Regions from separate parts of the Castellaniella denitrificans genome, predicted to be linked through region 2. Evidence: predicted binding sites of a transcription regulator. Region 2 holds the regulator's gene; the other holds the start of a gene.
What was found. The regulator LexA, encoded in region 2, represses DNA repair genes until DNA is damaged. The targets are predictions, from matches to a motif close to ACTGTATNNNNATACAGT.
Positions count from the first base shown of each region.

Region 1: recA (recombinase RecA) is a predicted target of LexA. The motif match lies at 3,145-3,162, and genes of this name have one in related genera.

Region 1 covers NZ_JBHSEZ010000028.1:399,773-405,699, forward strand. Annotated here, with positions in the region: gene ACFO27_RS13950 (MFS transporter) at 1-795, opposite strand, end outside; gene ACFO27_RS13955 (sensor histidine kinase) at 810-2,261, opposite strand; gene ACFO27_RS13960 (response regulator) at 2,277-2,978, opposite strand; gene recA (recombinase RecA) at 3,263-4,315, shown strand; gene recX (recombination regulator RecX) at 4,305-4,844, shown strand; gene ACFO27_RS13975 (LysR family transcriptional regulator) at 4,845-5,759, opposite strand; gene metE (5-methyltetrahydropteroyltriglutamate--homocysteine S-methyltransferase) at 5,862-5,927, shown strand, end outside.
Region 2 covers NZ_JBHSEZ010000003.1:28,299-34,225, forward strand. Annotated here, with positions in the region: gene uvrB (excinuclease ABC subunit UvrB) at 1-1,481, opposite strand, end outside; gene ACFO27_RS05645 (amino acid aminotransferase) at 1,741-2,946, shown strand; gene lexA (transcriptional repressor LexA) at 3,140-3,877, shown strand; gene lon (endopeptidase La) at 4,053-5,927, opposite strand, start outside.

The DNA.
Region 1 (5,927 bases), on a different contig from region 2:
GGTGTACCAGACCACGGCCTGGCCGGCCGTCAGGCCGATCAGGGCCAGCAGGATCAGGCGCAGATTGCGCCAGCGCCCGAAGGCTTCCTTGATGGGCGCGCGCGAGACCAGGCCCTCGCTCTTCATGCGCGTGAAGGCCGGCGATTCGTGCAGGCGCATGCGGATCCAGACCGAGATCACCAGCAGCAGCACGGAGATCAGGAAAGGCACCCGCCAGCCCCAGGCGTCGAAGGCTTCCTGGCCCAGCGTGGCGCGGGTGCCCAGGACCACGACCAGCGACAGGAACATGCCGGTGGTGGCGGTGGTCTGGATCCAGCTGGTGAAGAAGCCGCGCCGGCCCGGCGGGGCGTGCTCGGCCACGTAGACGGCCGCGCCGCCGTATTCGCCGCCCAGGGCCAGGCCCTGCAGCAGCCGCAGCACCAGCAGGATCATGGGGGCGGCCGTGCCGATCGATGCCGACGAGGGCAGCACGCCCACCAGGAAGGTGGACAGGCCCATGATCAGGATCGAGACCACGAAGGCGTACTTGCGCCCGACCATGTCGCCCAGCCGGCCGAACACCAGGGCGCCGAAGGGGCGCACGGCGAAGCCGGCCGCGAAGGTCAGCAGGGCGAAGATGAAGCCCGCCGTGGGATTCAGCCCGGAAAAGAAATGCTGGGCGATGACGGCCGCCAGGGAACCGTAGACGTAGAAGTCATACCATTCGAAGACGGTCCCCATCGAGGACGCCAGGATGACGCGGCGTTCCTCGTGGGTCATGGGACGGTTGGTTTCGTCCATGGCATCGTGCGGCATGGGGCGGGCTCGGTTCATGTGCGGGTCCTGGGCACGTCGTCGCGGGGGAAGGAAACTCGCAGCCGGGTGCCGGCGCTGACCGGGTCGCGGTGGTTGCCGGGCGGCAGGAAGGCGATGGTGGCATGGTGGTGTTCGGCGACTTCGCGCACGATCGCCAGGCCCAGGCCGCTGCCTTCGGCTCCATGACCGAGGATCCGGTAGAAGCGGTCGAAGACCCGGGATTGTTCTTCGGGCGGGATGCCCGGGCCCGAGTCCTGGACTTCGAGGCAGACCCGGTCGCCCTCGGGCAGGGCGCGCACGGTGACCTGGCCGCCCTGGGGCGTGTAGAGCAGGGCGTTGTCGATCAGGTTGTTCAGCAGCTCGCGGATCATCACCGCGTTGCCGAAGATCGGCAGGGGCTCGCCGGGCGATTCGAAGCCCAGGTCGATGCGGCGCCGCAGGGCGGTCTCGACCCATTCCAGGGTGCAGGTCTCGGCCAGCGGCAGCAAGTCCAGCAATTCGGTGGTGCGCGGCTGGGTGGGGTCGATGGATTCCGCCCGCGCCAGCAGCAGCAATTGGTTCACCAGCCGGGTGGCGCGCTGGGATCCAGTGATCAACTGCTGCAGGCTGTCGCGGATGCGCTCGGGTTCCTGCTCGCGCAAGGCCAGTTCGCATTGGGTGCGGATGCCGGCCAGCGGGGTCTTCAACTGGTGGGCGGCGTTGGCGACGAAGCGCCGCTGGGACTCGATGGAGTCCGACAGGCGCTGCAGCACGTTGTTCATGGAGGCGATCAGCGGCACGATCTCCGCCGGCGCCAGGTCGTCGCGGATGGGCGACAGGTCGCTGGGCTTGCGCCGCCGCATGAGTTCCTGGAGCAGGCTGAGGGGCTCCAGGCCCTGGGTCAGGCCCAGCCCGGCCAGCATGGCGGCCAGGGGCAGGATGATCAGCTGGGGCGTCAGCATGCCGGTCAGGATCTCCTGCTGCAGCGTGGCGCGCGCCTCGGCCGGCTCCGCCACGACCGTCAGGAAGCCGGTGCCGTCCTGGTCGCGTCCGCCCCAGACGTAGGCCATGCGGATGGACTGGTGGTTCTGGGACGCGTTGCGGAAGCGGATCTGGTCGATGTCGTAGCCCCAGTTTTCCGGGGTGGGAATGCCGGGGTCGCCCGCCAGCAGGTGGCCGTTGGCGTCCAGGATCTGCCAGCTGGTGGCGGATTCGTCCGCGCTGCCGGCCAGCACCGTGCGGGCCGATTCGGACAGCGTCACGCCGCCGGCCAGGCGCTGCTGTTCGACTTCATGGCGCAGCAGGCGCAGGTGGCTCGACAACGTCCGGTCGTAGGGCGAGTTGGCGATGTTCAGGGAAATGAAGTAGGTGATGACGATGCCGATCGACCACAGGACGAACAGCGGCACGATCATCCACAGCAGGATGCGGCCCAGCAGGGTCGCGTGCCGTCGGCGGGGCCTGCGCGGTACCGGATCGGCGAACATGGCGGGGGCGCGCCGTCAGCCGACGGCCGCCGTGTCCGCCGGCACGGCGCGGCTGTCGGGCTCCAGGCAGTATCCCAGGCCGCGCACGGTCAGGATGTGGACGCCGGCCGGCTCGATCTTCTTGCGCAGCCGGTGGATGTAGACTTCGATGGCGTTGGTGGTGACTTCCTCGCCCCATTCGCACAGCAGGTCGACCAATTGGTGCTTGCTGATCATGCGGCCGCTGCGCGACAGGAAGATTTCCAGCAGGCTGGTCTCGCGGGCGGACAGCTCGACGGCGGCGTCGTCGATGGTGGCCACGCGTCCATTCAGGTCGAAGGCGAGGCGCCCGTGGCGCAGGACGGACGCGCGCGCGCCGCCGTGGCGGCGGATCAGGGCGCGTACGCGGGCTTCCAGCTCGCTGAGGGCGAAGGGCTTGGACATGTAGTCGTCGGCGCCCAGGTCCAGGCCTTCCACGCGCTGTTCGATGGAGTCGGCGGCCGTCAGGATCAGGACCGGCAGGGGGGTGCCGCGCTGGCGCAGCTTGCGCAGCACGGACAGGCCGTCCAGGCGCGGCAGGCCCAGGTCAAGGATCAGGAGGTCGAAGGCCTGCAGTTGCAGTGCGGAATCGGCGCTGGAGCCGTCGTTGACGACGTCCACGGCATAGCCTTCGTAGCGCAGCGATCGGGACAGCCCGTCCGCGAGAATGCTGTCGTCCTCGGCAATCAGGATACGCATGGCGGAAATGACATCCAGGGGGAGGCGGGCGCTGAAACGGCCCATACCATGACCATTGTGGCATGCCCGGCCTCGTCAGGTCATCTAGGGTAAACGATGGGCGCGGCGGGGCCGCCTGCGTCCCCGCCGCCCGGTCCCGCCGTTTCTCCGGGACCGGATTGGCATATCTGTATTTCCATACAGTATAATTTAATGCCATAATTTCCCGAACCCCGCCGCAGGCGGACCCGGCCGCCCCGCGGCCACGGTGCCGGCGGCTTGTCACTCACGATAGGAATTCCCCCATGGATGAACGCTCCGGCAAGGCCAACCCCGAACGCGCCAAGGCGCTGGCCGCCGCGCTGTCTCAGATCGAAAAGCAGTTCGGCAAGGGCTCGATCATGCGCTACGGCGACAACCAGGTCGAACACGACATCCAGGTCGTGTCCACCGGTTCCTTGGGGCTGGACATCGCCCTGGGCGTCGGGGGCCTGCCGCGCGGCCGGGTGGTCGAGGTCTACGGTCCGGAATCCTCCGGCAAGACCACGCTCACCCTGCAGGTCATCGCCGAAATGCAGAAGATCGGCGGCACCTGCGCCTTCGTCGACGCCGAGCACGCCCTGGACGTCCAGTACGCCTCGCGCCTGGGCGTCAACCTGGAAGACCTGCTGATCTCCCAGCCGGACACCGGCGAGCAGGCCCTGGAAATCACCGACGCCCTGGTGCGTTCGGGCTCGGTCGATCTGATCGTGATCGACTCGGTCGCCGCGCTGGTGCCCAAGGCCGAAATCGAAGGCGACATGGGCGACTCGCTGCCCGGCCTGCAGGCCCGCCTGATGAGCCAGGCCCTGCGCAAGCTCACCGCCACGATCAAGCGCGCCAACTGCATGGTGATCTTCATCAACCAGATCCGCATGAAGATCGGCGTCATGTTCGGCAACCCCGAAACCACCACGGGCGGCAACGCGCTGAAGTTCTATGCCTCCGTGCGCCTGGACATCCGCCGCATCGGCTCGATCAAGAAGGGCGACGAGGTCGTCGGCAACGAAACCCGCGTCAAAATCGTCAAGAACAAGGTCGCCCCGCCGTTCAAGCAGGTCGAATTCGACATCATGTACGGCACCGGCATTTCCCGCGAAGGCGAGATCATCGACCTGGGCGTCCAGGCCGGCCTGATCGACAAGTCCGGCGCCTGGTACAGCTACAACGGCGAACGGATCGGCCAGGGCAAGGACAACGTCCGCGAATACCTGAAGGAACACCCGGACATGGCCTTCGAAATCGAGAACCGCGTGCGCGAACACCTGGGCATCGCCCTCCGGGCCGTGCCCGCGGCCTCCGCCGCCGATGGGGAATAGGTCCGACGGCGGGTTCAGCACCGTGTCCGGCGGCGATGCCGCATCGCCGGACGGCGATGACCCGTCCCGGCGCGGGTCCGGGGCCAGGCCTGGCTCCGGTTCCGGCCTCAGCCTGAAGGCGCGGGCCGTGGCCTATCTGTCCCGGCGGGAGCATTCCCGCCAGGAATTGCGCCGCAAGCTGTCCGCCTGGTGCGACGATCCCGCCGCCGTCGAAGCGGTGCTCGACGACCTGGCGCGCGAACACTGGCAGTCCGACCAGCGCTACGCCCAGGCCTATGCCCACCGCGCCGCCGCCCGCCAGGGTGCGCAACGCATCCTGGGCGCCTTGCGCCAACAGGGGCTGGCCGACGATCAGCTCGCCGACTTGCGGGACACCCTGCGCGCCACCGAAGCCGAACGCGCGCGCGCCGTCTGGGCGCGCAAGTTCGGCCAGCCGCCCGCCGACCCCCGCGAATATGCGCGGCAGTACCGCTTCATGGCGGGGCGGGGCTTTTCCGCCGATTGCATCCGGCGCCTGCTGGGCCGTTGATCAGCCCGGCGCCCGGATGCCCGGCAGGGTCTCGAAACACGTGCGCCGCGCCTGTTCCAGGAAAGCCTGGACATAGGCGGTTTCAGCGTCTTCGGCGCGGATGCCGGCCTGCAGCGTGCGCCAGATCCCCGACCCCAGCCGGCAGATTTTCAGTCCCGGCAGGTTCCTGTATTCGTCCAGCGCCCAACTGGGCAGCGCCGCCACGCCCCGGCCGCTGGCGACGAGCTGCACGATCATGGGGGTCAGTTCCGCCGTGCGCACGGCGGCCGGCTCGATGCCGGCCGGATCCAGGAAGGCCGTATAGACGTCCAGCCGGGTCCGGTCGACCGGGTAGGTGATCAGGACCTGGCCGGCGAGATTCTCGGGCCGGATCCGGTCGGCCGCGCCCAGCGGTCCCCGGCTGGAAACCGCCAGCACTAGTTCGTAGGCGAACAGCGGCGCATAGTCCACCGATTCCAGCGGTTCGGGGTCGGAGGTGATCACCACGTCCAGGTCGCCGCGCGCCAGGGCGGGCAGGGGGGCGAAGGAAAACGCCGCCGTCAGGTCCAGCGAGACTTCCGGCCAGTCCTTGCGGAACGCGTCCAGCGTGGGCATCAGCCACTGGAAGCAGGAATGGCAGTCGATGGCGACGTGCAGGCGGCCGGCGCGGCCGGCGGCCAGGCGGCGCAGTTCCTGTTCCGCCGCGCGCACGCGCGGCAGCACGTCCTCGGCCAGCGCCACCAGCCGCAGGCCCGCCGTCGTCAGGCGGGCGGGGCGGGTGCGCCGGTTCAGCAGCGGCGTCTTCAGCCGCACTTCCAGGTCGCGCAGCTGATGCGACAGGGCCGACTGGGTCAGGTGCAGGCGCTCGGCGGCTTCCTGCAGACTGCCGCCGTTGCGGATGGCCAGGAGGGTTTCCAGATGACGAAGCTCAATCATGAATTTCTCTCATGTTATCCGTGCAGGATTTGATTTTTTATTTTTTATTTGCCCAGGCAGAATGTCATTCATTGAATAATTTTAATGTTATCAGGATTAATCATGACGATCATTCATAATCTGGGTTTTCCCCGAATCGGCGCCGCGCGGGAACTGAAGCGCGCCCAG
Region 2 (5,927 bases):
CCGCTTTCCCCCAGGTATTCGGTCAGGTCCTCGGCCATGCGCTTGGTCAGGGTGGTGACCAGCACCCGCTCGTGGCGCGCGATGCGCAGCTTGGCCTCGCCCAGCAGGTCGTCGACCTGGGTGGCGGCCGGACGCAGTTCGACCTCCGGGTCCACCAGGCCGGTCGGGCGCACGACCTGCTCGACCACCTGGTCCGCATGCTGGGCCTCGTAGGGGCCCGGCGTGGCGGACACGAACACGCATTGCGGCATGCGCGCCTCGAACTCTTCCAGCCGCAGGGGCCGGTTGTCCAGCGCCGAGGGCAGCCGGAAGCCGAACTGGACCAGGGTTTCCTTGCGGGAACGGTCGCCCCGGTACATGCCGCCCAGCTGGCCGATCGTGACGTGGCTTTCGTCGATGAACATCAGGGCGTTGGCCGGCAGGTAGTCGATCAGCGTCGGCGGCGGCTCGCCCGGCAGGGCGCCCGACAGGTGCCGGGAATAATTCTCGATGCCCTTGCAGAAACCCAGTTCCTGCAGCATTTCCAGGTCGAAGCGGGTGCGCTGTTCCAGCCGCTGGGCCTCGACCAGCCGGCCCGCCGCCGTCAGTTCGGCCAGGCGGTCGCGCAATTCCTCCTTGATCGTCTCGATGGCGCGCAGCACGGTCTCGCGCGGCGTCACGTAGTGCGAACTGGGGAAGATCGTGAAGCGCACCAGGCTCTGGACCGGTTTGCCCGTCAGGGGATCGAACAGGTCCAGGGACTCGATCTCGTCGTCGAACAGCGTGATGCGCAGGGCATGTTCGGCGTGCTCGGCCGGGAAGACGTCGATGACCTCGCCGCGCGCCCGGAACGTCCCCCGGGAAAACTCCGTGTCGTTGCGCTCGTATTGCATGGACACCAGCCGCGCCAGGATCTCCTGGCGGCCGACCCGGTCGCCCGTGCGCAGCGTCAGCACCATCGCATGGTAGTCGCCCGGATTGCCGATCCCGTAGATGCAGGACACCGTGCCCACGATGATGGTGTCGGGGCGCTCCAGCAGGCTCTTGGTGGCCGACAGGCGCATCTGCTCGATGTGCTCGTTGATGGACGAGTCCTTCTCGATGAACAGGTCGCGCGAAGGCACGTAGGCCTCGGGCTGGTAGTAGTCGTAGTAGGACACGAAATATTCCACCGCGTTGCGGGGGAAGAATTCGCGCATTTCCGCGTAGAGCTGGGCGGCCAGGGTCTTGTTGGGCGCCAGCACGATGGCCGGCCGCCCGGTGCGGGCGATCAGGTTGGCCATGGTGTAGGTCTTGCCCGAGCCCGTCACGCCCAGGAGCGTCTGGCACATGAGCCCGTCGCGCACGCCCTCTTCCAGCGCGTCGATCGCGGCCGGCTGGTCGCCGGCCGGCGGATAGGGCTGGAAGAGCTGGAAGGGACTGTCCGGATACTGGACGAACCCCGGCCCGGACGCGGGCGCGGCCTGCGCGGATTCGGTCTGCAATTTGACCTGACTGGACATGGGACTCAACTGGACACTGTTCGGGTAAACCCCTTATTATCACACTGTTGGCCCACGTGACCAAGGGAACCTCTGAACCAGTCAAGCGGAAAGCGGGCGCTGTGGTTCGGGATGGAATGCAAGGCGCGAACCGCAGCGATAGCCGTAGCTATCGCGAGGATGAGCAACGCAGCAGGCCGCCCGAATCCGCAGATGCACGCGGCGCGATGACTGGTTCAGAGGTTCCCAAGACTCCCCTCTTATCGTCCTCCCGGTAACCATGTCCTCCATCTTCGCATCCGTCGAACTCGCTCCGCGCGACCCCATCCTGGGCCTGAACGAACAATTCAAGGCCGACACCCGGACCACCAAGGTCAATCTCGGCGTCGGCGTCTACTACGACGACGCGGGCCACATCCCCCTGCTGAAGGCCGTCCGCCAGGCCGAAGCCCGCCTGTTCGAGCAGGCCGAGCCGCGCAACTACCTGCCGATCGACGGCATTCCCGGCTACAACACCGGCGCCCGCACCCTGCTGCTGGGCGCCGGCTCGCCGCTGATCGCCGAGCACCGCTCGCTGACGGTCCAGACCCTGGGCGGAACCGGCGCGCTGAAGGTCGGCGCCGACTTCCTCAAGCAGATCCTGCCCGACGCCAAGGTCGCCATCAGCAACCCCAGCTGGGCCAACCACGAAGCCCTGTTCTCCGCCGCCGGCTTCCCGGTCGTCAGCTACGACTACTACGACGCCGCCACGCATGGCCTGGACTTCGGCGGCATGCTGGCCTCGCTGCGCGCCCTGCCCGCCGGCACCATCGTGGTGCTGCACGCCTGCTGCCACAACCCCACCGGCGTCGATCCCACCCTGGATCAATGGCAGGAAATCGCCCGCGCGCTGCAGGCCGGCCAGCTGGTGCCCTTCCTGGACATCGCCTACCAGGGCTTCGGCGACGGCATCGAGGAAGACGCCGCCGTGGTGCGCCTGTTCGCGGATCTGGGCATGACCATGTTCATCAGTTCCTCGTTCTCCAAGTCCTTCTCGCTGTACGGTGAGCGCGTCGGCGCCCTGACCCTGGTGACCGGCGGCGACGAGGAAAGCACCCGCGTGCTCAGCCAGCTGAAGCGCGTCATCCGCACCAATTACTCCAACCCGCCCACCCATGGCGGCGCCCTGGTCTCGACCGTGCTGAACACGCCTGAACTGTACAAGCTGTGGGCCGAGGAACTGGCCGGCATGCGCGACCGCATCCGCGCCATGCGCCACCAGCTGGTCGAAAAGATCCAGGCCCAGGGCGTGGACCAGGACTTCAGCTTCGTCAAGGCCCAGCGCGGCATGTTCTCGTACTCCGGCCTGACCAAGCCCCAGGTGGAACGCCTGCGCGAGGACTTCGGTATCTATGCCGTCGGCAGCGGCCGGATCTGCGTGGCCGCCCTGAACAGCGGCAACATCGACTACGTCGCCCGCGCGGTGGCCGACGTGATCAAGAACTGATCCCGTCCGCGCCGCCTTCCACCGGAAGGCGTTCCGGACCGGCATGCGGCGGGGCCTTCGGGCCCCGTCGCCGTTTTTCGGCGCCGCCGTTTCGGCGCCGCCGCGGTTTTCCGCCGGCGCACGGCCTTTTCCGCTTGCGCCGTCCGCGCCCTTCCGTCACAATACGGGCTGTGTTTCCATCCAGTAACGCGACATGGCCCTGAAACTCACCGCCCGGCAATCCCAGATCCTGGACATCATCCGGCAGGCTGTCCAGCAGGCGGGCCGCCCCCCCACCCGGGCCGAAATCGCCCGTCAATTGGGGTTCCGCTCGGCCAACGCCGCCGAAGACCACCTCCGCGCGCTGGAGCGCAAAGGCTACATCCGCCTGTCGGCCGCCACCTCGCGCGGCATCCAGCTCACCGAGCAGGCCCGGGCGGTCGCCGCCGACACCGATCCGTCGGGCGCTCGCGCCGCCGGCCAGCCTCCCGCGTCAGGCGGCGCCCCGGCGCACGCGCCCGGCCCCCTGCCCGGCGCCCCGGCCTGGATCGCGCCGTCCGACAGCCGCCTGGTGCCGCTGGTCGGCCGCGTAGCCGCCGGCAGCCCCGTCCTGGCGGCCGAGCACGTCGAACGCGAAATCCCCCTGGCCCCCCACCTGTTCGAAGCGGCGCCCGACTATCTGCTGCGCGTGCGCGGCAGCAGCATGCGCGACGCGGGCATCCTCGACGGCGACCTGCTGGCCGTGCGCAGCACGCCCCAGGCGCGCCACGGCCAGATCGTGGTCGCCCGCCTGGGCGACGACGTCACCGTCAAGCGCCTGGACCACCAGGGCCGCCGCATCCGCCTGCTGCCCGAAAACCCCGACTTCCAGCCCATCGACGTGGGACCGGGCGACGACTTCGCCATCGAAGGCATCGCCGTCGGCCTGATCCGCACCACCGCGCTGCACTGAAACGCCGGCGCCCCTCCCTGCGTTCATCCGAGCCAGAAGCGACAAGGGCTCCCTTTCGGGGAGCCCTTGGTCGTTTCGCCGGCCACTGGACCGCGCCGCGCACGGATAAGAAGTCGTTCCGACCCGCCGGGCACGGGCCGGTCCGCGCGGGGACCGGCCCGAGGCCAGGTCCGTCTCAGTGCTTCATCACCCCGCCGCTGCCGGCCTCGGCCGGCTTGGCGGCGGCGACCGCCTCGGCCGCCAGGCGGGCGACTTCCTCGTCGGACAGGGGCACGGGCATGCGCTGCAAGGCGACTTCCAGCACCCGGTCGATCCAGCGCACCGGGATGATCTCCAGGTGGTTTTTCACGTTGTCCGGGATTTCCGCCAGGTCCTTGACGTTTTCCTCGGGGATCATCACGGTCTTGATGCCGCCGCGATGCGCCGCCAGCAGCTTTTCCTTCAGGCCGCCGATTTCCAGGATCTCGCCGCGCAGGGTGATCTCGCCCGTCATGGCGACGTCGGCGCGCACCGGAATGCCCGTCAGCGCCGACACCATGGCGGTGGTGATCGCGGCCCCGGCCGAGGGGCCGTCCTTGGGCGTGGCGCCTTCCGGGAAGTGGATGTGCAGGTCGCGCTTCTCGAAGGCCTGGTCGGCGATGCCCCACTTGCGGGCGCGGGCGCGCACCACCGTGCGGGCGGCCTCGACCGATTCCTTCATCACGTCGCCCAGCGAGCCCGTGCGCAGGACCACGCCCTTGCCCGGCATGTCGGCCGCCTCGATGGTCAGCAGGTCGCCGCCGACTTCCGTCCAGGCCAGGCCGGTGACCTGGCCGACCTTGTCTTCCTTTTCGGCCACGCCGAAACTGAAGCGGCGCACCCCCAGGAAATCATTCAGGTTGGCGGCATTCACCACGATCGTTTCCTGGATGCTGGCCTTCCGGCCCCGTTCGACCGGGTTGGCGGCCAGCAGGCGCTTGACGGCCTTGCGGCAGATCTTGGAGATTTCGCGTTCCAGCGCGCGCACCCCGGCCTCGCGCGTGTAGTAGCGCACGATGTCGCGGATGGCGTCTTCGGAAATGCTCAGCTCGCCTTCCTGGACGCCGTTGTTCTTCATCAGCTTGGGCAGCAGGTGGTCGAAGGCGATGTGGACCTTTTCGTCTTCCGTATAGCCGGACAGGCGGATGACCTCCATCCGGTCCAGCAGGGCCGGCGGAATGTTCAGCGTGTTGCTGGTAGCCACGAACATCACGTCCGACAGGTCGAAATCGACCTCGATGTAGTGGTCCTGGAAGGTGTGGTTCTGTTCCGGATCGAGCACTTCGAGCAGGGCCGAGGACGGGTCGCCGCGGAAATCCGCGCCCAGCTTGTCGATCTCGTCGAGCAGGAACAGCGGATTGCGCACGCCGACCTTGGCCATGTTCTGCAGGATCTTGCCCGGCATGGAGCCGATGTAGGTGCGCCGGTGGCCGCGGATCTCGGCCTCGTCGCGCACGCCGCCCAGCGCCATGCGCACGAACTTGCGGTTGGTCGCGCGGGCCACGGACTGGCCCAGCGAGGTCTTGCCCACGCCCGGGGGCCCGACCAGGCACAGGATCGGGGCCTTGAGCTTGTCCACGCGCTGCTGCACCGCCAGGTACTCGACGATGCGCTCCTTGACCTTTTCCAGGCCGTAGTGGTCGGCGTCGAGAACTTCCTCGGCGTTCTTCAGGGAGTTGTTGACGCGGCTCTTCTTGCGCCACGGCAGGCCCACCAGCGTGTCGATGTAGTTGCGCACCACGGTGGCCTCGGCCGACATGGGCGACATCAGCTTGAGCTTCTTCAGCTCGGCGTCGGCCTTCTTGCGGGCTTCCTTGGGCAGGTGCGCCGCGGCGATCCGGCGTTCGAGCTCTTCGATGTCGGCGCCTTCCTCGCCCTCGCCCAGTTCCTTCTGGATGGCCTTGACCTGCTCGTTCAGGTAGTAGTCGCGCTGGCTCTTCTCCATCTGCTTCTTCACGCGGCCGCGAATGCGCTTCTCGACCTGCAGGATCTCGATTTCCGATTCCAGCTGGGCCAGCAGGGCTTCCAGGCG